DNA from 4 places in the uncultured Devosia sp. genome. Region 1 is predicted to be linked to each of the others. Evidence: predicted binding sites of a transcription regulator. Region 1 holds the regulator's gene; each other region holds the start of a gene.
The links. Region 1 encodes PhoB, which activates phosphate uptake and scavenging genes when phosphate is short. Its sites were predicted from a motif close to TGTCATNNANCTGTCAT; they were not measured.
Positions count from the first base shown of each region.

Region 2: phnA (phosphonoacetate hydrolase) is a predicted target of PhoB. The motif match lies at 2,127-2,143, and genes of this name have one in related genera.
Region 3: ACFE8X_RS03615 (alpha-D-ribose 1-methylphosphonate 5-triphosphate diphosphatase) is a predicted target of PhoB. The motif match lies at 2,313-2,329, and genes of this name have one in related genera.
Region 4: ACFE8X_RS10020 (alpha-D-ribose 1-methylphosphonate 5-triphosphate diphosphatase) is a predicted target of PhoB. The motif match lies at 3,533-3,549, and genes of this name have one in related genera.

Region 1 is NZ_CAXTKA010000008.1:10,706-16,010, forward strand. It holds gene pstC (phosphate ABC transporter permease subunit PstC) at 1-533, shown strand, start outside; gene pstA (phosphate ABC transporter permease PstA) at 535-1,899, shown strand; gene pstB (phosphate ABC transporter ATP-binding protein PstB) at 1,987-2,769, shown strand; gene phoU (phosphate signaling complex protein PhoU) at 2,798-3,508, shown strand; gene phoB (phosphate regulon transcriptional regulator PhoB) at 3,544-4,245, shown strand; gene ACFE8X_RS10735 (alkaline phosphatase) at 4,438-5,305, shown strand, end outside.
Region 2 is NZ_CAXTKA010000009.1:79,121-84,425, forward strand. It holds gene ACFE8X_RS11915 (alkaline phosphatase family protein) at 1-881, opposite strand, end outside; gene phnA (phosphonoacetate hydrolase) at 878-2,116, opposite strand; gene ACFE8X_RS11925 (LysR substrate-binding domain-containing protein) at 2,235-3,173, shown strand; gene ACFE8X_RS11930 (GntR family transcriptional regulator) at 3,228-3,866, opposite strand; gene hpxZ (oxalurate catabolism protein HpxZ) at 3,915-4,292, opposite strand; gene ACFE8X_RS11940 (cysteine hydrolase family protein) at 4,289-4,969, opposite strand; gene ACFE8X_RS11945 (ABC transporter ATP-binding protein) at 4,969-5,305, opposite strand, start outside.
Region 3 is NZ_CAXTKA010000002.1:236,225-241,529, reverse strand. It holds gene ppk2 (polyphosphate kinase 2) at 45-908, opposite strand; gene ACFE8X_RS03620 (ATP-binding protein) at 995-2,275, shown strand; gene ACFE8X_RS03615 (alpha-D-ribose 1-methylphosphonate 5-triphosphate diphosphatase) at 2,377-3,516, shown strand; gene ACFE8X_RS03610 (SDR family NAD(P)-dependent oxidoreductase) at 3,598-4,353, opposite strand; gene ACFE8X_RS03605 (TetR/AcrR family transcriptional regulator) at 4,477-5,103, shown strand; gene ACFE8X_RS03600 (GcrA family cell cycle regulator) at 5,164-5,305, opposite strand, start outside.
Region 4 is NZ_CAXTKA010000007.1:57,316-62,620, forward strand. It holds gene phnH (phosphonate C-P lyase system protein PhnH) at 1-433, opposite strand, end outside; gene phnG (phosphonate C-P lyase system protein PhnG) at 433-888, opposite strand; gene phnF (phosphonate metabolism transcriptional regulator PhnF) at 968-1,705, shown strand; gene phnN (phosphonate metabolism protein/1,5-bisphosphokinase (PRPP-forming) PhnN) at 1,714-2,283, opposite strand; gene ACFE8X_RS10020 (alpha-D-ribose 1-methylphosphonate 5-triphosphate diphosphatase) at 2,280-3,428, opposite strand; gene ACFE8X_RS10025 (potassium-transporting ATPase subunit F) at 3,781-3,867, shown strand; gene kdpA (potassium-transporting ATPase subunit KdpA) at 3,885-5,305, shown strand, end outside.

The DNA.
Region 1 (5,305 bases):
ACGGCTTTTTCGCGCTGGTGACGGTCGGCCCGTTCCTGCGCGACGTGGGCAACGCGGTTGGCCTGTCCATCAATGCCACCAGCGCGCTGACGGCCGGCGTGGTGATGGGCATCATGATCGTGCCCTTCGTGTCGTCCTTGTCCGACGACATCCTCAACCAGGTGCCGCGCTCCCTGCGCGATGGCGCTTACGGCCTGGGCGCGACACGGTCCGAGACCATCCGCAGCGTGTTGCTGCCGGCGGCCTTGCCGGGCATTGTCGGCGCCTTCCTGCTCGCGGTCAGCCGCGCCGTCGGCGAAACCATGATCGTGGTGCTCGCTGCCGGCAACAGCCCGGTGCTGCGCGGCAATCCGTTCGAGCCGGTCGCCACCATCACCGTGTCGATCGTCAATCAGCTGACCGGCGACAGCGATTTCGCCGGGCCCCAGTCGCTGGTCGGCTTCGCGCTGGGATTGACGCTGTTCGTCATCACGCTTTGCCTCAACGTCTTTGCCCTCTTCATCGTCCGCCGCTTCCGGGAGCAGTACGAATAACATGACCGATACGCTCACCCTTGCGCGCCGGCCGTCGCTCGAACGGACCACGCTGATCCGCGCCAGCCTGCGCCGCCGCCATCTCAGCGAAGCCATCTTCAAGGGCCTCGGACTGGGCGCCATCATCCTGGCGCTCGGCTTCGTCGCGCTGCTGTTCGTGGACATCATCGGGCGCGGCGCTCCCGCTTTCCTGCAAAACGATCTGCACCTGTCGGTGACCTATGATCCGGCCATCATCAAGATCGAGCCGGCCCCGGTGCGTACGCAAGGTCAGTCCGATGCCGATTTCCGGGCCGCCAATATCAAATGGCAACGCGAGCTTGCGCTGCTGAACTGGAACAAGGTGGTGGAGGCCTCGCTGCGCGCCGCGGCTCCTGCCGGTTATGATATCGAGAGCCGCGACATCCTGACCATCGCCGAAACCGACGCCCGCCATGTCATTCGCGAACGCTTCGTCGCCGATCCATCGCTGCTGGGCAAGACCACCAGCATCGATCTGCTCGCCTCGGCCAATGCCGACAACTGGATCAAGGGCAATATCAACCGCGACCTGGGCGACGCCCAGCAGCAATTGTCCGCCCCGGCCCGCGCCCTGATCGACCAGTTCGTCGCCAGCGGTACGATCAGCACGGGTTTTGCCTGGTCGATCCTGACCAATGTCGACAGCCGCGCCGCCCCCGCTTCGGCAGGCCTGCTCGGCGCATTCGTCGGCTCGCTGTACATGATGCTGATCGTCATCGTCCTGGCCGTGCCGATCGGGGTGGCGAGCGCGATTTACCTTGAGGAATTCGCCCCCAAGTCCCGCGTCACCGACTTCATCGAGGTCAACATCAACAATCTCGCCGCGGTGCCCTCCATCGTCTTCGGCCTGCTCGGCGCCGCCGTGTTCATCAATTACCTGCACCTGCCCATCTCCGCCCCGCTGGTGGGTGGCCTGGTGCTGACCCTGATGACCCTGCCCACCATCATCATAGCTACGCGCGGTGCCTTGCTCGGCGTATCGCCGGCCCTGCGCCAGGCGGCGCTGGGCATGGGCGCCTCCAAGACGCAGATGGTGTTCCACCATGTGCTGCCCGTAACCTTCCCGTCCATCCTGACGGCCACCATTATCGGGGTGGCCCACGCCCTGGGCGAAACCGCGCCGCTGCTGCTGATCGGCATGAAGGCCTTCGTCGCCGCCGTGCCGGCGACACCCCTGGATCAGGCCACCGCCCTGCCCGTCCAGATCTATCTCTGGCAGGGCAATGAAAACCGCAATTTCTTCGAGGCCCATACCGCCGCGGCCATTATGGTGCTGCTGGCCTTCATGATCGTGCTCAACGGCATCGCCGTGCTGCTGCGCTCGCGGCTCGAACAGCGCGCCTGACCCGGCGGCGGACCAAGACAAAGGAGCTTAAAAATGGACATGATTGCTGGCAAGGTGAAGATGACACAGACCAATGTGAACAGTGCCATGAACCCCACAGATATGCTTGAGCGCCCGATCCGGCTCCACGCCAAGGACGTGACCGTCCACTATGGTCCCAAGCAGGCGCTCTATGGCATTTCCATCGATATTCCCGATCGTGCCGTAACCTCGTTCATCGGGCCGTCCGGCTGCGGCAAATCCACTTTCCTGCGCTGCATCAATCGCATGAACGACACCATCGAAGGCGCCAAGGTCGGCGGCCTGATCGAGCTGGATGGCGAGAACATCTACGATCCGAGCCTGGACGTAGTGGAACTGCGCGCCCGTATCGGCATGGTGTTCCAAAAGCCGAACCCATTCCCCAAATCGATCTACGAAAACGTCGCCTACGGCCCCAAGATCCACGGCCTGGCCAAGTCCAAGACCGATATCGACGAGATCGTGATTTCCTCCTTGCGCAAGGCCGGCCTGTTCGAGGAGGTCAAGGACCGCCTCAATGAGCCCGGTACCGGCCTTTCGGGCGGCCAGCAGCAGCGCCTCTGCATCGCGCGCGCCATCGCCGTGGGCCCCGAGGTCATCCTGATGGACGAGCCCTGCTCCGCCCTGGATCCCATCGCGACCGCCATCATCGAGGAACTGATCGACGAATTGCGCGAAAACTACACCATCGTCATCGTCACCCATTCGATGCAGCAGGCCGCCCGCGTGTCCCAGAAAACCGCGTTTTTCCACTTGGGCAAGCTGATCGAGGAAGGCGTGACCGAAGACATTTTCACCAATCCTGTGAACAAGCAGACGCAGGACTACATCATGGGCCGTATCGGCTGATCCGCGCCGCGGACGAAAGGATTTCGCCATGCCCAATTCCAACCAGGACCATATCGTCACGTCCTATAGTGACGAGCTGACCTCGCTGGCCCAGTTGATCGCCGAAATGGGCGGCCAGGTCGAAGTGGCCATCGAAAACGGCACCAAGGCCCTGCTCAAGCTCGACCGCGAACTGGCCGATGTCACTATCATCGCCGACCAGCGCATCGACGACATGCAGCGCCGCATCGACGACGTGGCAGTGTCGATGATCGCCCGCCGCCAGCCCATGGCCAGCGACCTGCGCGCCATCGTCACCGCCATCCACGTCGCCAGCGACCTGGAGCGCGTCGGCGACATGGCCAAACAATTGGCCCGCCGCTCGCTCAAGCTCGATGGGCTCAGCCTGCAGCCCACCTTCTACAACGGCGTGCGCAACATGACGGGCCTGGTGCTGCGCCAGATCAAGGACGCGCTGGATGCCTATGCCAGCCGCGACTCGGCGGCGGCCATCGAAGTGTGCAACCGCGACGACGAGGTCGATGCCATGCACACCTCCCTGTTCCGCGAATTGCTGACCTATATGATGGAAGATCCGCGCAACATCACCCAGTGCACCCATCTGCTGTTCTGCGCCAAGAATCTGGAGCGCATCGGCGACCACGCCACCAATATCGCGGAGCGCGCCTATTACCTGCAGACCGGCAAGCAACTGAGCAGCGACGTTCAGGAACTGCACCGGACCCAGATCAAGGCGTGACCGGCCGCTTGCCGGTCCACTTTGGGAGCTAACCGATGCCCGCCACCATTCTTGTTGTCGAGGACGAGGAAGATATCTCGATCCTCCTGCGCTACAATCTCGAGGCCGAAGGGTTCAGCGTGCTCACCGCCGAAACCGGCGACGAGGCGCAGCAACACATCCAGGACAAGCTGCCCGATCTGATCCTGCTCGACTGGATGCTGCCCGAAGTGTCCGGCATCGAGTTGTGCCGGCGCCTGCGCGCGCGCGAGGAAACCGCTCGCGTGCCGATCATCATGATCACCGCGCGTGGCGAAGAAGAGGAACGCGTGCGCGGCCTTGCCACCGGGGCCGACGACTATGTCGTCAAGCCGTTCTCGGTGCCCGAACTGCTGGCCCGCATCCACGCCCTGTTGCGCCGGGCCAATCCGAACCTGGTCACCGCCGCGATCAAGGTGGGCGACCTGGAGCTGGACCGCACCACCCACCGCGTCCGCCGTGCCGCCCGCGACGTGCATCTGGGCCCCACCGAATATCGTCTCCTCGAATATCTGATGCGCCATCCCGGCCGGGTCTATTCGCGCGAGCAATTGCTCGACGGCGTCTGGGGCAACGATGTCTATGTCGATGAACGCACCGTCGATGTGCATATCGGCCGCCTGCGCCGCGCCATCAATCGCGGCCGCGAAACCGATCCCATCCGCACCGTGCGTGGCGCCGGCTACGCCTTCGACGAAAGATTTGCCGTTCCGGTATAGCCCGTCGCGGCCCGGCTCCGACGCCGGTTTTCCCGCCGCGCCCGGCACCTCCGGCGTATGCGTGGCATTCAGCAGCCGCGAGCCGAACCGAACTTGTACGAGTCCCCGGCCTACACATCACCGTTACAAACCTTGTCTATCGATCGGAAATGGCCGGCACCCATGCGCGGCAATTTTTCGATGGGACATACGATGATCAAACTTGCACGAACACTTGTATCGACGGTGTCGGCGCTGGCGCTGGTTGCCCCTGCTTTGGCTCAGAGCGCCCTGCCCCAGGCGACCGACAGCTATTTCATGTCGGCGCAGGAAAGCCTGGCTGCCCTGATCGCCCAGCAACCCAATACCGGCAAGGCCAAGAACGTCATCCTGTTCGTTGGCGACGGCATGTCCATTCCTACCATTACCGCCGCCCGCATTTTCGAGGGCCAGGAACGTGGTGTCGACGGCGAAAGCAACAGCCTGTCGTTCGAAAAGCTGCTGCCCTACGTCGCCCTGTCCAAGACCTATACCCATGACAGCCAGGTCGCCGACAGCGCCCCGACCGCGACGGCAATGACCACTGGCGTCAAATCGGTCAATGGCACGATCGGCGTCAACCAGAGCGTTGTTCTCGAGGATTGCTCGACCCAGGCCAAGGCCACCGTCACCAGCATATTCGAGCAGGCCGAAGCCGCCGGGCTCGCGACCGGCGTCGTCTCGACCGCCCGCATCACCCACGCGACGCCGGCCGCCACTTATGCCCATAGCGCCGGCCGCGATTGGGAAAACGACACCAACCTGCCCGAAGGCACCACTGAATGTGCCGACATTGCCAGCCAGCTCGTGAACTGGCCCGCCGGCGACGGCTTCGAGGTCATCCTGGGCGGCGGTCGCGCCAACTTCATGACGGCCGAGACCGCCGATCCGGAATATCCGGAAAAAACCGGCTCGCGCAAGGACGGGCATGACCTGGTCGCCGAATGGCAGGCCAAGTACAATGATGGCGCCTATGTGTGGAACAAGGAGCAGTTCGACGCGGTCGATATCGCCACCACCAAGCACCTGTTCGGCCTCTTTG
Region 2 (5,305 bases), on a different contig from region 1:
TAGATCAGCCCGCTGCCGCCCTGCGGCGCCACCACCACCTCGGTGCTGTCTTCGCTGTCCTTGAGCCCGGCTTCGATCAATCGCGCCGCCACGGCAACACGCTCGACGACCGTCTCCTGGCCATGGTCGGAACCGGCGAGGAACAGAATGTCCTCGCCCCCGGCGCGCAGCCGCTCCACCGTCTCCTCGACACGGCCAAAGGCTCGGTCGGCGCAGGCAATGCCATCCAGGTGCGTTTGCGAACCCAATTGGTCCGCATGCATCGCCGAGTCGGGATTGGCCAGCCACAACACCGAAAGCCGCGGCTTGCGCACGCTCAGCACGTCGTCGCAGAACCAGTCGGCCAGGGCCTCGTCGCCCGCATAATCATGGCTGACGACCGGCGCCTCATCGAGCCCCAGCACGCGACCACCCGGCCCGAACGAGCCCGCACGATGCACCACGGTGCCGAAATAGTCCGGGTCGTGGAAATAGGCCGCGCCGGGCGACACGTTGGAGGCAATCACTGCGCCCCCATAAGGCGCCAGCCGCTCCGCCATGGTCGGCACCTTGAGCGTACGGCCGAACGCATCGCGCAGCTTGCCGACAAAGGCGGGATCGCCGACATCGTGTACCCGGAACCCGTCACCATCGGGCAGGCCCATGGAATTGCCGTGCAACCCATGATTGGCCGGCCAGCACCCGGTCGCGATGGACGCGGCGCTGGCGCGGGTGGCCGAAGGGAAAATGGCCGTATGCTGGGCAAAACGGCGCGACCGCCTGGCGAAATCGGCGATGCGCGGGCAGGTGTCGTCGCGCACGAAATCGTTGCGATGGCCGTCGCAGATCATCAAGACGACCCGCTTGTTGGCCTCGGGCGCCGGCGAAAGAGGTGTGGTCACGGCGTCACTCCATTGATGGCATAGTCGAAGATGTCGAAATTCCGTAGCCCGGCCTCGGCGCGGGTCGCAAAGGCGGGGTCCAGCGGATGGGACAGGATGAAGGGCACCTGCTGCTCGGCCGTGCCGCCATGCGAGCGCAGCCGATGCCCCGCCAGCGCCGACAGGTCGTGCTCCGCCGCCGTCGCCCCCAGCGCCACGCCGGGTGCAGCGATGACGACGATGTCGCCTTCACCGTCCTCAGGCAGTTGGTACAGCGCGCAAGCCGCCGCTCCCAGCAGCGCCTGTTCCACCCCGTCCAGTCCCGCCAGATGGTCCCGCATCGAGGCCAGCCCGATTGCGTCATTGCGCCGATAGACCCGCACGAAACCACCCAGCGACGCGTGGTGGCGCACGAAGGGATCGGTGATCGGGCAGATCACGCGCGCCGCGCCCGGCCCGAACGCCCGCTCCAGTTCGTCCTGGACATAGAGCACGCGCGGGGCACCATCGGGCCCGGCCATGTCGTTCATGCCATGATCTGCGACGACGCCGACGACCGCGCCCAGTGCCAACATCCGTCCGATCCGTGCATCCACTGCGCCCATGAAGGCAATGGCTTCAGGCTCATCGGGCGCATGCTTGTGCTGCACGTAGTCGGACAGCGACAGGTAGACGATGTCGCAATGCCGACGTTCCAGCAGCGCCACGCCCGCATCGAGCACGAACAGCGACAGATCGGCCGAATACTTGTCCGGCCGCTCCCATGCCCCGATGGGGCCGATCGCCGCGATGGCCTCGTCCGGCGATTCTGCCGACAGCGCGATGCCGCTATGATGGCGCGCCAGCGCCCGCAGCAGCTTGTCCTTGGCCGTGACCACCGCGACCTGCGCGCCGCTGGCCGAAAACCGCGCGAAAATGGTTTCGGCCTGCATCTGGTGGCCGTCGAGCACCATGACTTCGCGGCCCGTCGCCCGGTCCAGATAGTAGTTGCCTGCCACCCCGGTCACGGCGGGCGGCGCACCGCAGGCGATGGCGATGTTATTGGGATTGGTGAACGTCGGCATCGCCGCCAGCGCTAGGCCATGGAACCCCTCCGCCATCATCCGCGACAGGTAGGGAATAGCCCGCGCCCGCTCGGCGGCGACCAGATAGGCCGGATCGCATCCGTCAAAGCAGATGACGACCACGGGCGCCACGGGCCAGCGATAATCGCGCCCGTTGATGTGCAGCGGTGCCGAAACTCCACGATCGTCCAAACCAAACTCCGGTCACATGATTGTCACTCGCAAAGGCCATAGTGCCGCCTTTGCGATGATCCGCTACAGTATTTTCAAGTACACAAGCGCCATTATGGCTGTGTAGCGAAATACGTAAATGGAATTTTACGACGACATATGTGAGCTGTTGGAAAGCATGTCCATAAAACTGCCACCAATGAAGTCATTGATTGCCTTTGAGAGTGTTGTTCGTCTTGGTAGTGTCACGAAGGCGGCTGAAGAACTATTTGTTACGCATGGCGCAATCAGCAAACAGATTGCCGCTCTGGAAACTTGGATTGGTCAGCCGCTGTTTCAGCACAACCGCAAGTCCATGCAGCCGACGCCGCAGGCACTTGTGCTGGCGAAGGCGACTAGTCAGTCCTGGGGCCTGATCGACGAAGCCGTGCATGGCGTGCGCGGCGACCAGGGCGCCACCGTGCTGCGGGTCCTCGCGCCATCGACCTTTGCCATGCGCTGGCTCATTCCACGGGCGTGGAGTTTTTCGGAGCGACACGAGGATATCGCCATTCAGGTCCGCCAGACCGATAGCCTGGAAACCTGGCTCGATATTGCGTTCGACGTCGCCATCCGCTCCGACCCGCTGGTGCCCTCGCATCTCACGGGCACGCAGTTTCTCCAGGATGAGCTCATTCTGGCGGTAGCGCCGCATGCGCCAGCCATGGCCAGGCTTCAATCGCCCGCCGATCTGCCAGGAGTGCAGATCTTGCGCGCCCTGACCCGACAGGGTGAACTGGAAACCTGGCTTGCCGCGGCTGGCGTCAATTCCGAAGCCCCGCGGACGAGCGCCTTTCCGCATTTCTATCTGGCGCTGGAAGCCGCATTGGCAGGGGCGGGGCCCCTGGTCTGCCCGCTCGAGACCTTGGGCGACCTGCTGGCCAAGGGAGAATTGATCGAGCCGTGGCCCCACATCCGCGTGCCCGGCCCCAGCTATGTTGCAATCTACGATTCTGGCTCGGCTCGCGCCAAATCGGCGCGCACCTTTGTCAAATGGCTGGGCGATACCAGTCGAACCTCGGTCCGGGCGCCTCTTTGATTGCCCTATGACCCGAGGCGCTTCTGCCTCTAACCAGCCCGTCTAGGTGGCCGATTACAACAGGTCGAGCGTCTGGTAGGCGTGTTCGACAATGCTGATGTGTTTGCCCATCGCCTGCTCCGCGCCGGTCCGGTCACCCTGCAAAATGGCATCCAGCACCGTGCCGTGCTCGGCATGGGACCGGCCGAGGCGGCCGAGCAGTTGGAATTGCGCGCGCCGGAATGGCTGCAATCGCTGGCGCGTCGACCGGGTAATTTCGCCTAGATAGCTGTTCTGGGCACCGTCATATATCGCCGAATGAAAGGTCTCGTTGGCATCGGCATAAGCCTGGTGATCGCCGTCGCGCACCATGCCGGCCATGATCTCGTGCAGCCGGGCCAAGGCCTGCCGTTCGGCGGCGATCATGGCAATGGCGCAAAGGCCGGCGCAAAGCGCTTCGAGATAACCCATCACCTCGAACATGCCGGCCAGCGTTGCCTCGTCCGGCTTGGCCACCTGCGCCTTGGCATGAGGCCGCTGCTGCACCAGCCCGCTTGCCCTCAACAGGCGCAGGGCTTCACGCACCGGCGTGCGCGACACGGCAAAATCGCTGGCCAGCATCGTCTCGTCCAGCTGCATACCCGGCCGCAACGTCCCGCTGATGATACGGGCCGCCAATTGCTGGCGGATATCTTCCGCCGACGTGCGGGCCATACGTTTCAACACGCTCGGCAACTTTCCTGGCGACCGTTGCTCACGCCGTTAGGATCCCTTGATCATGCTGACATGGGCGGCGGCGACACACCAGCCGGTGGCCGTGCGAACCCAGGTCTGCTGCTGCCGCCCCACCAATCCGGGTAAATCGGTTCGATGAAACAGCGTCGAGGCCGTGGCGACATCGTGGCCATAGGCGACGATTTCCAGCCCGTCCAGCACGCGCTCGAACGGCTGCTGGACCGCGCGGAACGCCCGGATCGCGTCGATACCATACTGCCACTCGCCCACGCCGAAGCGAATGGTGTCGTCGCGGTGCACGAACATGGCGTCCAGCACGGCCGCATCATTGTCGAGCAGCGCGCGCTCATAGCGATAAAAGGCCGCGCGAACTTCGGCCAGCGTGCTTGGGTCGTTGAAGATCATGCGGCAACGCTCCCGTCCGCAAGGGCACCGCGCAAGGCGGCGAGTGGGGTTACCCAGCCCACGATGCCGCCTTGCGCCACGATCATGTCGATGGCTGCGGCCTTGAACGCGGGGAAATAGCTTTCACTCGCATCCTCGATCAACAGGCACTCATAGCCCCGGTCATTGGCCTCGCGCATGGATGTCTGCACGCACACCTCGGTGGTAACGCCGGCAAACACCAGATGGCTGATCCCCCGCTGTTGCAGGCGCTCATGCATGCCGGTGGCCCAGAACATGCCCTTGCCCGGCTTGTCGATGACGATTTCGCCCGGCATCGGCGCCAGGGCATCGACGATCTGGTTGCCCGGCTCGCCCGCGATCAGGATGCGGCCCATCGCGCCGGTTTCCCCGATATGCACGCTTGGATTGCCCCGCGCAATCTTGGAGGGCGGGCAATCGGATAGATCGGGCCTATGGGCTTCGCGCGTATGGATCACCGGCCAGCCATGGCTCCTGAACAGGCCGATCAGTTCCGCGACCGTCGGAACGATCGCCTGCAGCCGGGCAACCTCGTTGCCCAGGCTGTCGCCGAACCCACCCGGCTCGATGAAATCGCGCTGCATGTCGATGACGACAAGAGCCGTGTGGGCTGGATCGAGCCAATAGGCATAGGGGCGGGCAGGGACCGGGATCATCAATGGCCCGCCATGTGCTGGCCGATTGTGTTGCGGTCGGTGTCTTCGATCCGGGCGACATAGTTGATGGTGCCGCCGCTCATCACCGCGACCCGGTCGGCCAGTTCCAGGATTTCGTCCAGGTCCTCGCTGACCAGCAGCACCGCCGCGCCGCGATTGCGCTGTTCCATGATCTGGCTGCGAATTTCCGACACCGAGGCGAAATCGAGCCCGAAACACGGATTGGCGACGATCAGCACGTCGACATCGCCCGAGAGTTCGCGCGCCAGGACCGCGCGCTGCACATTGCCGCCGGACAGAGTTTCGATCGGCGCATCGGGGGAGGTGGTCTTGATC
Region 3 (5,305 bases), on a different contig from region 1:
GTTTTGCCACAACTGTCAAAGGGCACTGTGGATAATCGGCGCCGCTATGCCGCGTCCACCCCGTCCAGCGCCAGGAAAGCCTCGGCACTCAAGCGGATTTGCGGATCGATTTTGCCGATACCGTCTGCATCCTTGCCCGAATAACTGAGCCGGTCCAGCACCGTGCGGATCACGTTGAGCCGGCCGCGCCGCTTGTCGTTGGCGCGAATGATGGTCCAATGGGCATGCTTGTGGTCGGTCCGCTTGAGCATCTCGTCGCGTGCCTGGGAATAGGCATTCCATTTGCCCAGTGCCTCCAGGTCGACCGGCGACAGTTTCCACACCTTGAGCGGGTCATGCCGCCGGTCATGGAAGCGCTTGAGCTGCATTTCGCGCCCGATCGACAGCCAGAACTTGAACAGATGGATGCCGTCATTGGTGATGCGCTTCTCGAATTCGGGCGCTTCGTCCAGGAAATGCTCGGTCTGCTCGGGCGTACAAAACCCCATCACGCGCTCGACGCCGGCCCGGTTGTACCAGGAGCGGTCGAACAACACCGTCTCTCCAGCCGCGGGAAACCAGTCGATATAGCGCTGGAAGTACCATTGCGTGCTTTCCCGGTCATTGGGCTTGGGCAGCGCGGCGATCAGGTTGAACCGGGGATTGAGGTTTTCCAGATAGGTCTTGATGGTCCCGCCCTTGCCGGCGGCGTCGCGCCCCTCGAATACCAGCATCACCCGTTCGCCGGTTTTGGCCAGATGGGCCTGCAGCAGCACCAATTGCTTTTGCAGCTCCAGCATTTCGGCTTCGTAAACCCCCCAATCCAGCTTATCCTCGTAAGGATAGCCCCCCGAAGCCATGGCCTTCTTCTTGATCGCCTTGGGCAGCTTGGGGTTTTCGATATCGAAGTCGTCGAACGGATCGCTCACCTGTCTCTCCCTTGTCGCATTCAACGTGCTATGAAGACCGACGATGTGCAAGTGGCGCCCGCCGCTTTGGTTTGTTTACGGTCTTCATGGTCGATCGCAGTTTCTCCCCGCGCGGCCGTCCCGCCGTGAGCGCCCTCAGCCGCCTGGCAAGCCACGCCACGCTCTTGGCCGTGCTCGCGGGTATTTTGATCGCGCTGGTCTTGTCGGCATCCCTGGCCTGGCCCCATGCCGCGCTGGCGTTTGCCGCCATGGCGCTGGTGGCAAGCCTGCTGCCGGGCACCGAAATCCGGATCGAGACCATGGTGCCGGTCGCCAGCGGGCCCGGCGATGGCACTCAGTTCGTTGCCGCCTTTGCCGACGCCCTGACCGATCCCTGCCTGCTGCTGGACCGGCGCGCCGTGGTGATCCATGCCAATATGGCGGCGACGCGCAAGTTTCCTAACGTCATCCCGGGCAATCCCGTCACCTTCGTGCTGCGCAATCCCGACCTGGTCCAGGCCATCGACGGCGCCGGCCGGGGCGGGGCAGTGCGCACGTTCGAACTGCATGAAACGCTGCCGTCCGAAACCTGGGACAAGGTCGTCGTCGCGCCCCTGCGGCGGCCCGATACCGAATGGTTCGAGGATGAGGATCGCCTGCTGATCGTCACCTTCCAGAGCCTGACCGAACTCAAGCGCGTCGATGCCATGCGCACCGATTTCATCGCCAATGCCAGCCATGAATTGCGTACTCCTCTGGCCTCCCTGCTGGGCTTTATCGATACCCTTTTGGGGCCGGCGTCGAGGGACGCGGCAGCGCGCGAAAAGTTTCTCGTCATCATGCGCGGTCAGGCCGAACGCATGAGCAAGTTGATCGATGATCTCTTGAGCCTCTCGCGCATCGAGATGCACCAGCATATCCGCCCCACCGGCAGCATCGATATCGCCGCGCTGCTGCGCGAGGTGCGCGAGGGCCTGCAGACCCAGGCACGCACCGCCAATGTCGAGATCGTCATGAGCCTGCCCGAAGGCGCGGCGACCACCACCGGGGACCGCAACCAGCTCTATGAAGTGTTCGAAAACCTGATCGACAACGCGGTCAAGTACGGCGCCAACGGCAAAACCGTGGAAGTGGCGCTGTCCCCCGCCGGGCGGCCGGGCTATCAGCATCTGGTCAGCGTCACCGATCATGGCCCGGGTGTCGAGCCCGAACATGTGCCACGCCTGACCGAACGGTTCTACCGCATCGATGCCGATACCAGCCGCAAGAAAAAGGGCACCGGCCTGGGCCTTGCCATCGTCAAGCACATCGTGCATCGCCATCGCGGCCAGCTCGTCATCAAGAGCAAGCCTGGCGAGGGCATGCGCGTCGACGTCCTGCTGCCGTGACCTGGCTTTGACCGGACCGCGCCTAAAGCTGCGGCTTTGTCATTGCCCCGTCACGATCGCGTCCTAATCGCGCTTCTCCCATCAGATAGGCACAATCATCGATGCGACAGACACTGAGCAATGCCAGGATCGTGCTGGCTGATCGCACCATCACCGGCTCGGTCGCCATCGAGGATCAAACCATCTTGGCCGTCGGCCCCGAGGCCGGCACCGACCATGGCATCGACTGCGACGGCGATTTCCTTGTGCCCGGCATCATCGACCTGCATACCGACAATATCGAGCATCACCTGCACCCGCGCCCGGCAGTCCGCTGGCCCTCGTCCTTGGCGGCGGTACTGGCTCACGATTGGCAGGTGCTCGGCGCCGGCATCACCACGGTGCTGGATTCGCTGTCCATCGGCGACTACGACAGCAAGGGCCAGCGCGGCGCCATGCTGGACGCCGCCATCGATGCCATCAGTCAGGCCAAGGCCGATGGCCTCCTTCACAGCGATCATTATTTCCATTTCCGCTGCGAGCTGTCCGATGCGGCCCTGCTCGACCTGGTGCCGCGCCACATGGACAATCCCGCGCTGCGCCTGGTCAGCCTGATGGATCACACCCCGGGGCAGGGGCAGTGGCACGATGTCAACATCTACCGCGAATATCGGCGCAAGAAGAGCGGCTATGTCTGGAGCGATGCCGAATGGGACGGCTATATTGCCGGCCGCCAGGCCATGCAGGCGCTGCATGTGACGCCCTCGCGCGCCTGGATTGCCGACGCAGCCAAGGCTCGTGCCACTCCCATGGCCAGCCATGACGACACCACGCCCGACGATGTCGAGCGCGCCCACGCCGACGCCATCGCCATCAGCGAATTCCCCACCACCCCGCAAGCGGCCCGGCGGGCGCGCGACTTGGGCATGAGCATCGTCATGGGCGCGCCCAATGTCGTGCTGGGCGGCTCTCATTCCGGCAATGTCAGCGCTCTGGCGCTGGCCGATGACGGCTTGCTCGATATCCTGACCTCGGACTATGTCCCGGCCAGCATGCTGCACGCCGCCTTCGTCCTGGCCCAGCGCGGTCTCGAACTGCATGACGCCATCGCCATGATCAGCGCCCGTCCGGCCGCGATCCTGGGATTTGCCGACCGCGGGCAAATCGCGCCCGGTCTGCGCGCCGATTTGCTGCGGGTAGGCGTGCTCGATGGCCTGCCGGTGATCAAGGGCATCTGGGTGGCGGGCCGCAAGTTCATGTGACATGCCGGGGGCGCACCGACGCTGCCCCAGGTCGAAGCCACGCCCGAGGCTGTCAAGCCATGGCGCCTGCGGCCTCGTTGCTCACCACGGAATCGTCGAATTGTTCCAGCCCGTGAAGGTGCCGGTCGCACCATCGGGACCAAGCAGGCAGACGCGCACGACTTCGCGCGAGCCGTCCTCGACCGACTCGGTGCCCGCGTAATTGTTGAGCGCCGTGCTGGTGAAACCGGGCGAAACCAGGTTGACCTTGATGCCTGTGCCTTCGAGTTCGATCATCATGGCCAGCGTCATGGCATTGAGCGCCGTCTTGGAGGCGGCGTAGCCGGGGCCGAAGATCGAGCGATAGGGGAAGGCCGGATCGGCGTTCCGCGTCAGCGAGCCGACCCCGCTCGACACATTGACGATGCGGGCAGCGACGCCCTGCTGCAGCAGCGGCAGCATGGCCTGATACACGGCCAGCACGCCAAACACATTGGTGTCCCAGATGGCGCGGACTTCTTGGAGCGAGGCATTGCTGGCGCGGCTGTTATTGCTGAATTCGGCAAGCTCGAAGTCGCCATTGCGGGTATTGGAAATGCCGGCATTGTTGACCAGCAGGTCGAGGCGGCCGAACTCGGCGCGGATGCGTTCGGCGGCGGCGGCGATGGAGGCTGCATCGGTCACATCGATCTGGATCGCAACAGCGCCTGCCCCGATGTCCTTGGCGGCCGCTTCGCCTTTTTCAGCACTGCGCGAGCCGAGCAGCACGGTGACGCCATTGGCGACAAGTTCCTTGGCGAGCTGCAGGCCGATGCCCTGATTTGCCCCGGTGACAAGGGCGATGCGGTTATCAGTCATGGTCGTTTCCTTTTTGACGTGCATTGTGGTCAATGGCGCCGCTTCGCGCTAAAACACAAAACGGAACAACATTCCGTCTTTATATGGAACATTGTTCCGTTTTGACAAGTGGAAACTTTTGCAATGAGCATGGACGTGCCTTCAAAAGGCGAGAGTGCGCTACGCGAGCCCGGCAAATCCAGGGCTCCGCGCGCCGATGCACAACGCAATCTTGACGCTTTGCTCAAGGCGGCAATGGCAGTGTTCATGAGTTCCGGCGTCGATGCGCCGGTGCGCGAGATTGCGGAAAAGGCCGGCGTTGGCGTCGCCACGCTCTATCGGCATTTCCCGCAACGTATGGATCTGGTGGTGGCAGTGTTCCGCAACGAGATCGATGCCTGCGCCGATGCTGCACCGGTGCTTGCCCGGGCCCATCCGCCCGGCGAGGCCCTGGGGCTATGGATGCAGCGCTATGTGGATTTCATCAACACCAAACGCGGGCTTGCCGCGGCGCTCCACTCGGGCAACCCGGTGTTCGAACCCCTGCCGGCCTATTTTTCCCAACGGCTACGCCCGGCGCTGCAAACCCTGCTCGATGCTGCCGCCGCCGCTGGCGAAATTCGCGGCGATACCGATCCGGATGATCTGCTTGAAGCTGTCGGCGGGCTCAGCCGATCCGCCCCCAATGGCGAGCTTGGCCAGGCGCGCCGCATGGTGGCGCTGCTGGTCGATGGATTGCGCTATGGGGCGGGCACTGGCGCCAAATTATGATGCCGCGAGCGCACCAAACGAAAAGGGCGCCCCGCGGGGCGCCCTGGTCGGGAGAAAGGATCAGCGCCGCTTGCGGTCGACCTGGTGATAGGCCTTGCGGGCATGGAATTCGCAATAGGGGCCGGTGTCCTGCGCGTGGCCGCCGCAGAAGTAGAAATCCTTGGCCAGCGGGTCGCCGATCGGCCATTTGCAAGTGGCTTCG
Region 4 (5,305 bases), on a different contig from region 1:
CGATACCGGGGCCTGCCAGATGCAGCGCCGAACCGCCGCCCAGTGTCGGCAAGGCGAGGACGATCGTGGTGGAGCGGTCTGGATAGGCATCGCTGCCCTGGTCGAAATCAGCCAGCACCATGGCCGGCTCTCGGGTAAACGCGAACTTCGCTTCGGCTCGCGCCGAGGTGACCGGCGCGCCGGTGTGGAAGCGCAGCCAGGCCAGCACATCGTCATTGGCGAAGCTCGGGTCGAGCCAGAGCGGCGTGTCATGATCGCACAGCGTCAGCGCCACGGCAGCCAATTCCGGCGACAGCGGCTTTGGGGGCAGAAGGCCCAAGCCAAGCGCCTGGATCGTGCCGGGATTGGCGAGCGCATCCATGACGGCGCGGAAGGCCGTTTGCGACTGCATCACCGGATGGGTGAAACCGCCGTCGAGAACCTGGCTGTCCATTAATTGTCGCCCCGAACCATGGTGAAGAAATTGACTTTGGTAGCTGCGGTCTCTTGCCGGCGCTTGTTGTCGGCGGTCGTCGCGCTGGCCCGCAAAGGCGCTAGGACCCGGGCTTCGATCGCCGCCGGCTCGCGCTGGAACAAGGCATCGAACACCGCGATCAGGCGCGCCTTGTCCAGGTCTCGCCCCAGGCAGTAGCCGTGGCCGATCTCGCCGGTGTCCAGCCTGACCGTCGCCCGGCTGACGGTGGCCTCGCCCAGATTGAACGGCGCACCGCCGCCACCTGCCCGTCCCCGCACCATGACCAGCCCGGTTTCGGGACCACGCACGCCCTTGAACGCCGGCTTGTCGCTCCAGGCCGCCCAGGCCGAAGCCAGCGCTTCGCCATCGGCGGCCGCCAACGCGTTGAGCGCCAGCCGTCGGGGTTCGATGTCTGCTGCGGTTTGCGCGCTCATTGCCCTTGCCCTTGCTTGTCTAATAAAATAGACAACTCATATCGTGTTTTTCGTCTTAGGCGTCTCGTGTGAATTTGCAATGACAAAAAGACCTGTTCCATCGGATTCTCACCTGAGCGGCGTCGCGATCTGGCGGCGCATCGCCGATGCCATCCGGCTCGATATCGTTGGCGGCAAGCTGGCGCAGGGTGATCGGTTGCCGGCGGAGACGCTATTGGCCCAGCGCTTCGCCGCCAATCGCCACACGGTGCGGCGCGCGCTGCAGGCCCTGGCTGCCGAGGGCGTGGTGCGCACCGAACAGGGTCGCGGCAGCTTCGTCGATCAGGCCAAACGATTGAGCTATCGGATCGGCAAGCGCACGCGGTTTTCCGAAGGTTTGGCTGGGCAGGCCGGAGCCCTGCGGCGGCAAGTTCTGGGCTCACGCCTGGAAAACGCGACAGCGGCAGTCGCGGCGGCGCTAGCGATCGTTCCGGGGGCCAAGGTGACCCGGCTCGATACGGTTTCATCGGCCGACGGGCGGCCAGTGTCGCGGGCCACCACCTGGATCGGCTACCGCGATTTCCCCGATTTCGCCGAACGATTTGCCGTCACGGCCTCGACCACCGCCGTGTTCGCCCAGTTTGGTATCGCCGATTACACCCGCGCTTCCACAAGGATTTCAGCCCGGCACGCCGACGCCGAGGAAACCGCTCTGCTCAAGCTCGCCCCCGGCGCGATCCTGCTCGTCTCCGAAGCTGTCGACGTCGATCCTGCCGGACGCCCGATCCTTTACGGCCTCAGCCGGTTTCCAGCCGATTTGCTGGAACTGGTGGTTTAAAGAACCGCTCAGGCCCGCGCCGGCCAGACCTGGCGCTGGGCGGCTTCGAGCAAGATGTCGACCAGGCGCTCCCCGGCCAAAACGAGCGCGCCGGAATTGTCGATGTCTATGGCATGGGCAAGTGGGCTCGCAACGCTCCGATCGAGGCGCTGGCGGATCGCGCCGGCCGTTTCGCGGCCGCGATTGGCGAGGCGCTGGGCGATGATATCAGGATGCGCCGAGAGCGCGACCACGATGGTGCGCGCATAGCGGGCCTCGATCTGGGCAATCACCTGGCGCGACACATTGGCGATGACCACTTGCCCCGCTTGGATATCGGCATCGATCGCGGCCGGCAGCCCATAGCGCAAGCCATGGGCATCCCAGGCCAGGGCAAAGCCGCCCGCCTGTTCGACCGACGCAAATTCGAGTACGCCCAGGCTATCGTGATCTTCGCTGGCACGATCGACGGGCCGCGTCACCACGCGGCGCACGAAGACAAATTCGGGCCGATCGCTCAACCGCTCGCGCGCAAAGCCGATCAAACTGTCCTTGCCCGCACCGCTGGGGCCGACAATGGCGACGAACACTCCGCTCATATGACCCGCTGCCCCTCGCGCCACACCGTGCGCACGATCGGAATATCGTCATCGAGGCGGACGCGCACGAGGTCGGCGCGCTTGCCGATGGCAATCTGGCCGCGATCCATCAGACCCCCCGCCGCCGCAGGATGACTGGTCACCAGTCGCACGGCATGCGGCAGCGTGATCGCTTCTACCGAATCGCCGAGCGCGAACGCCGCCTGGATCAGGCTGAACGGGATATAGTCCGACGACAGGATGTCGAGGATCCCCGCCTGGGCCAAGTCGCGCGCCGAAACATTGCCCGAATGGGAAGCGCCGCGCACCACATTGGGGGCGCCCATCAGCACGGCGAGGCCGGCGTCGTGCGAGGCCCGGGCGGCTTCGATCGTGGTGGGAAACTCGGCGACATCGATGCCCTGGGCGATCGCCTCATCGACATGGCCGATGGTGGCGTCGTCGTGGCTGGCCAGCACAATGCCATTGTCCCGGCAAAACTGGGAGATCGCCTTGCGATGCGGGCCCGCATAGGTTTCGGAATCGCCGATACGGCGGGCCGAAAACTCCGCCAGTGCCGCATCGCTCATCTTGAGCTTGCCCTGGTAATAGGCCTTGTAGGCCTCGAAGCTGGCAAATTGCCGCTGATTGGGCGCGTGATCCATCAAGGAGGCAAGCCGAACCAGTGGGTGATGCTGCAATTGCTCGAAACTGGTCTGGCAATCGGGCGCCGACACTTCGCAGCGCAGGTGAATGAAATGATCGGCCCGCAGCCGGTTGGCAGCCTTGGACGCGGCAATCGCATCGGCCAGCACCGTCATCTCGGCGCCGCCCATATCCGCCTGCTCGTCGGTGCCCACCCGAAGAGCATCGAACACCGTGGTAATGCCCGACGCGGCAATTTGCGCGTCATGGGCCTGCACGGCAGCCAGGGCGTTCCAGCGCACCCGCGGGCGCGGCGCATAATGGTTTTCCAGATGATCGGTATGCAGCTCGACCAGTCCCGGTATCAGATAGTCGCCGTCGAGGTTTTCCCCGATTTCGGAGGGTCCGCCGATCTCGACAATGCGGCCATCGCGCAGCACCACCGATCCTAGCACGACCTCGTCGGCCAGAACGATCCGGGCATTGCTCAGCACCATATCGAAGGCGGGAGTAGGGTTCATGGCTCAAGCAATCTAGAGTTTGAATTGGAAATAAGGACCAGCTTCGAACAAGCTCACAAGGGCGCAGGAGGTCCGGTTCGATCCCGCCGCGCTATCCGATTTTGATGACAGTTCAGCGACGAACGCCCCATTCCGGCAAGACGTAGCATCAGGGGCTCTTCGCATCGCATTCTTATGCAATCCTTATGCTGCGCAGGGATAATTCATATCGAGATTTGACGGGCCGCTGCACTATTTTTCGCGTCCAGCCAATGGAGGCAATAATGCTCGATATCGTCTTTCTCGTCCTGGGAGCGGCCCTGTTTTTGGGGCTCGCGCTCTATGCCCGCGCCCTGACGCGGCTGTGACCACCATGATCATCCCCATCATTGCCTTCGTCGTGGCGCTCGCCTTGGCTGCCTATCTGCTCGTGACCCTGCTCGTTCCCGAGCGGTTCTGACCCACCGGAGTTTTCTCATGTCCTTCCCAGGCTGGGTGCAGATCGGGCTTGTCCTGATCGTGACCCTGCTCGCGGCAAAGCCCCTCGGCCTCTACATGGCCAAGGTCTTTTCTGGCGAGCGCACATTCCTTTCTCCCGTCCTTGGCCCGCTCGAAAGCGGGTTTTATGCCGTTTCCGGGGTCGATCCAAAGCGTGGCCAGGGCTGGCTGGCCTATGCCATCGGCGTGTTGCTGTTTTCGCTGGCCGGCTTTGCGCTGCTCTATGCGATCCTGCGGCTGCAAAACGTGCTGCCATTCAATCCGCAGGGCTTTCCGGCCGTGGCGCCCGATCTGGCGTTCAACACTGCCATGAGCTTTGTGACCAATACCAACTGGCAGTCCTATGGTGGCGAGACCACCATGAGCCATTTCAGCCAGATGCTCGGCCTGACGGTGCACAACTTCGTTTCGGCCGCCACCGGCATCGCCATTGCCATGGCGCTGACTCGCGCCTTTATCGGTTCGGGCATCAAGGAGTTGGGCAATTTCTGGGTCGATCTGACCCGCGCCACCCTTTATGTGTTGCTGCCGCTCGCCATCGTCGTGGCACTGGTCTTTGTCGCCATGGGCCTGCCCCAGACCCTTGATGGCTCCATGACCGCCACCACCCTCGAAGGCGCCCAGCAGACCATCGCGCTCGGCCCCATCGCCAGCCAGGAAGCCATCAAGCAGCTTGGCACCAATGGCGGCGGCTTCCTCAACGTCAACGCCGCTCATCCTTTCGAAAATCCCAACGCCTTTTCGAACTACCTTAACATTATCTCGATGCTCTCGGTGTCGATGGCGCTGGTTTATGCCTTCGGCCAGATGGTGGGCAATCGCCGCCAGGGCTGGGCCCTGATTTCCGTCACCGTCATATTGCTGGTTGTCGGCGTGGGCGCCATCTATTGGGCCGAAACCTTCGGCAATCCCATGATCACCGCGCTGGGCGTCGATCCGTCTCTGGGCAATATGGAAGGCAAGGAAGTCCGTTTCGGCCAGGCCATGAGCGCGCTGTATTCTGCCGTCACCACCGGCCTGTCCGATGGCGGCGTCAATGCCATGCACGGCTCGCTCACCCCGCTGGGCGGTCTGGTCCCGATGTTCCTCATTCAGCTGGGCGAAGTGCTGCCGGGCGGCGTCGGCTCGGGGCTCTACGGCATCCTGGTCTTTGCCATCCTTGCCGTCTTCGTGGCGGGGCTGATGGTCGGGCGCACGCCCGAACTGCTGGGCAAGAAGGTGGAGGCGCGCGAGATCAAGTTCGCCATGCTGGCCGTGCTGATCCTGCCGCTGGTCATCCTCGGCTTTACCGCCGTTTCGGTGGTGCTGCCGTTCGGCGTATCCTCCATCCTGACCGGCGGGCCGCACGGATTGAGCGAAATTCTTTACGCCTATACCTCGGCGGCCGGCAATAACGGCTC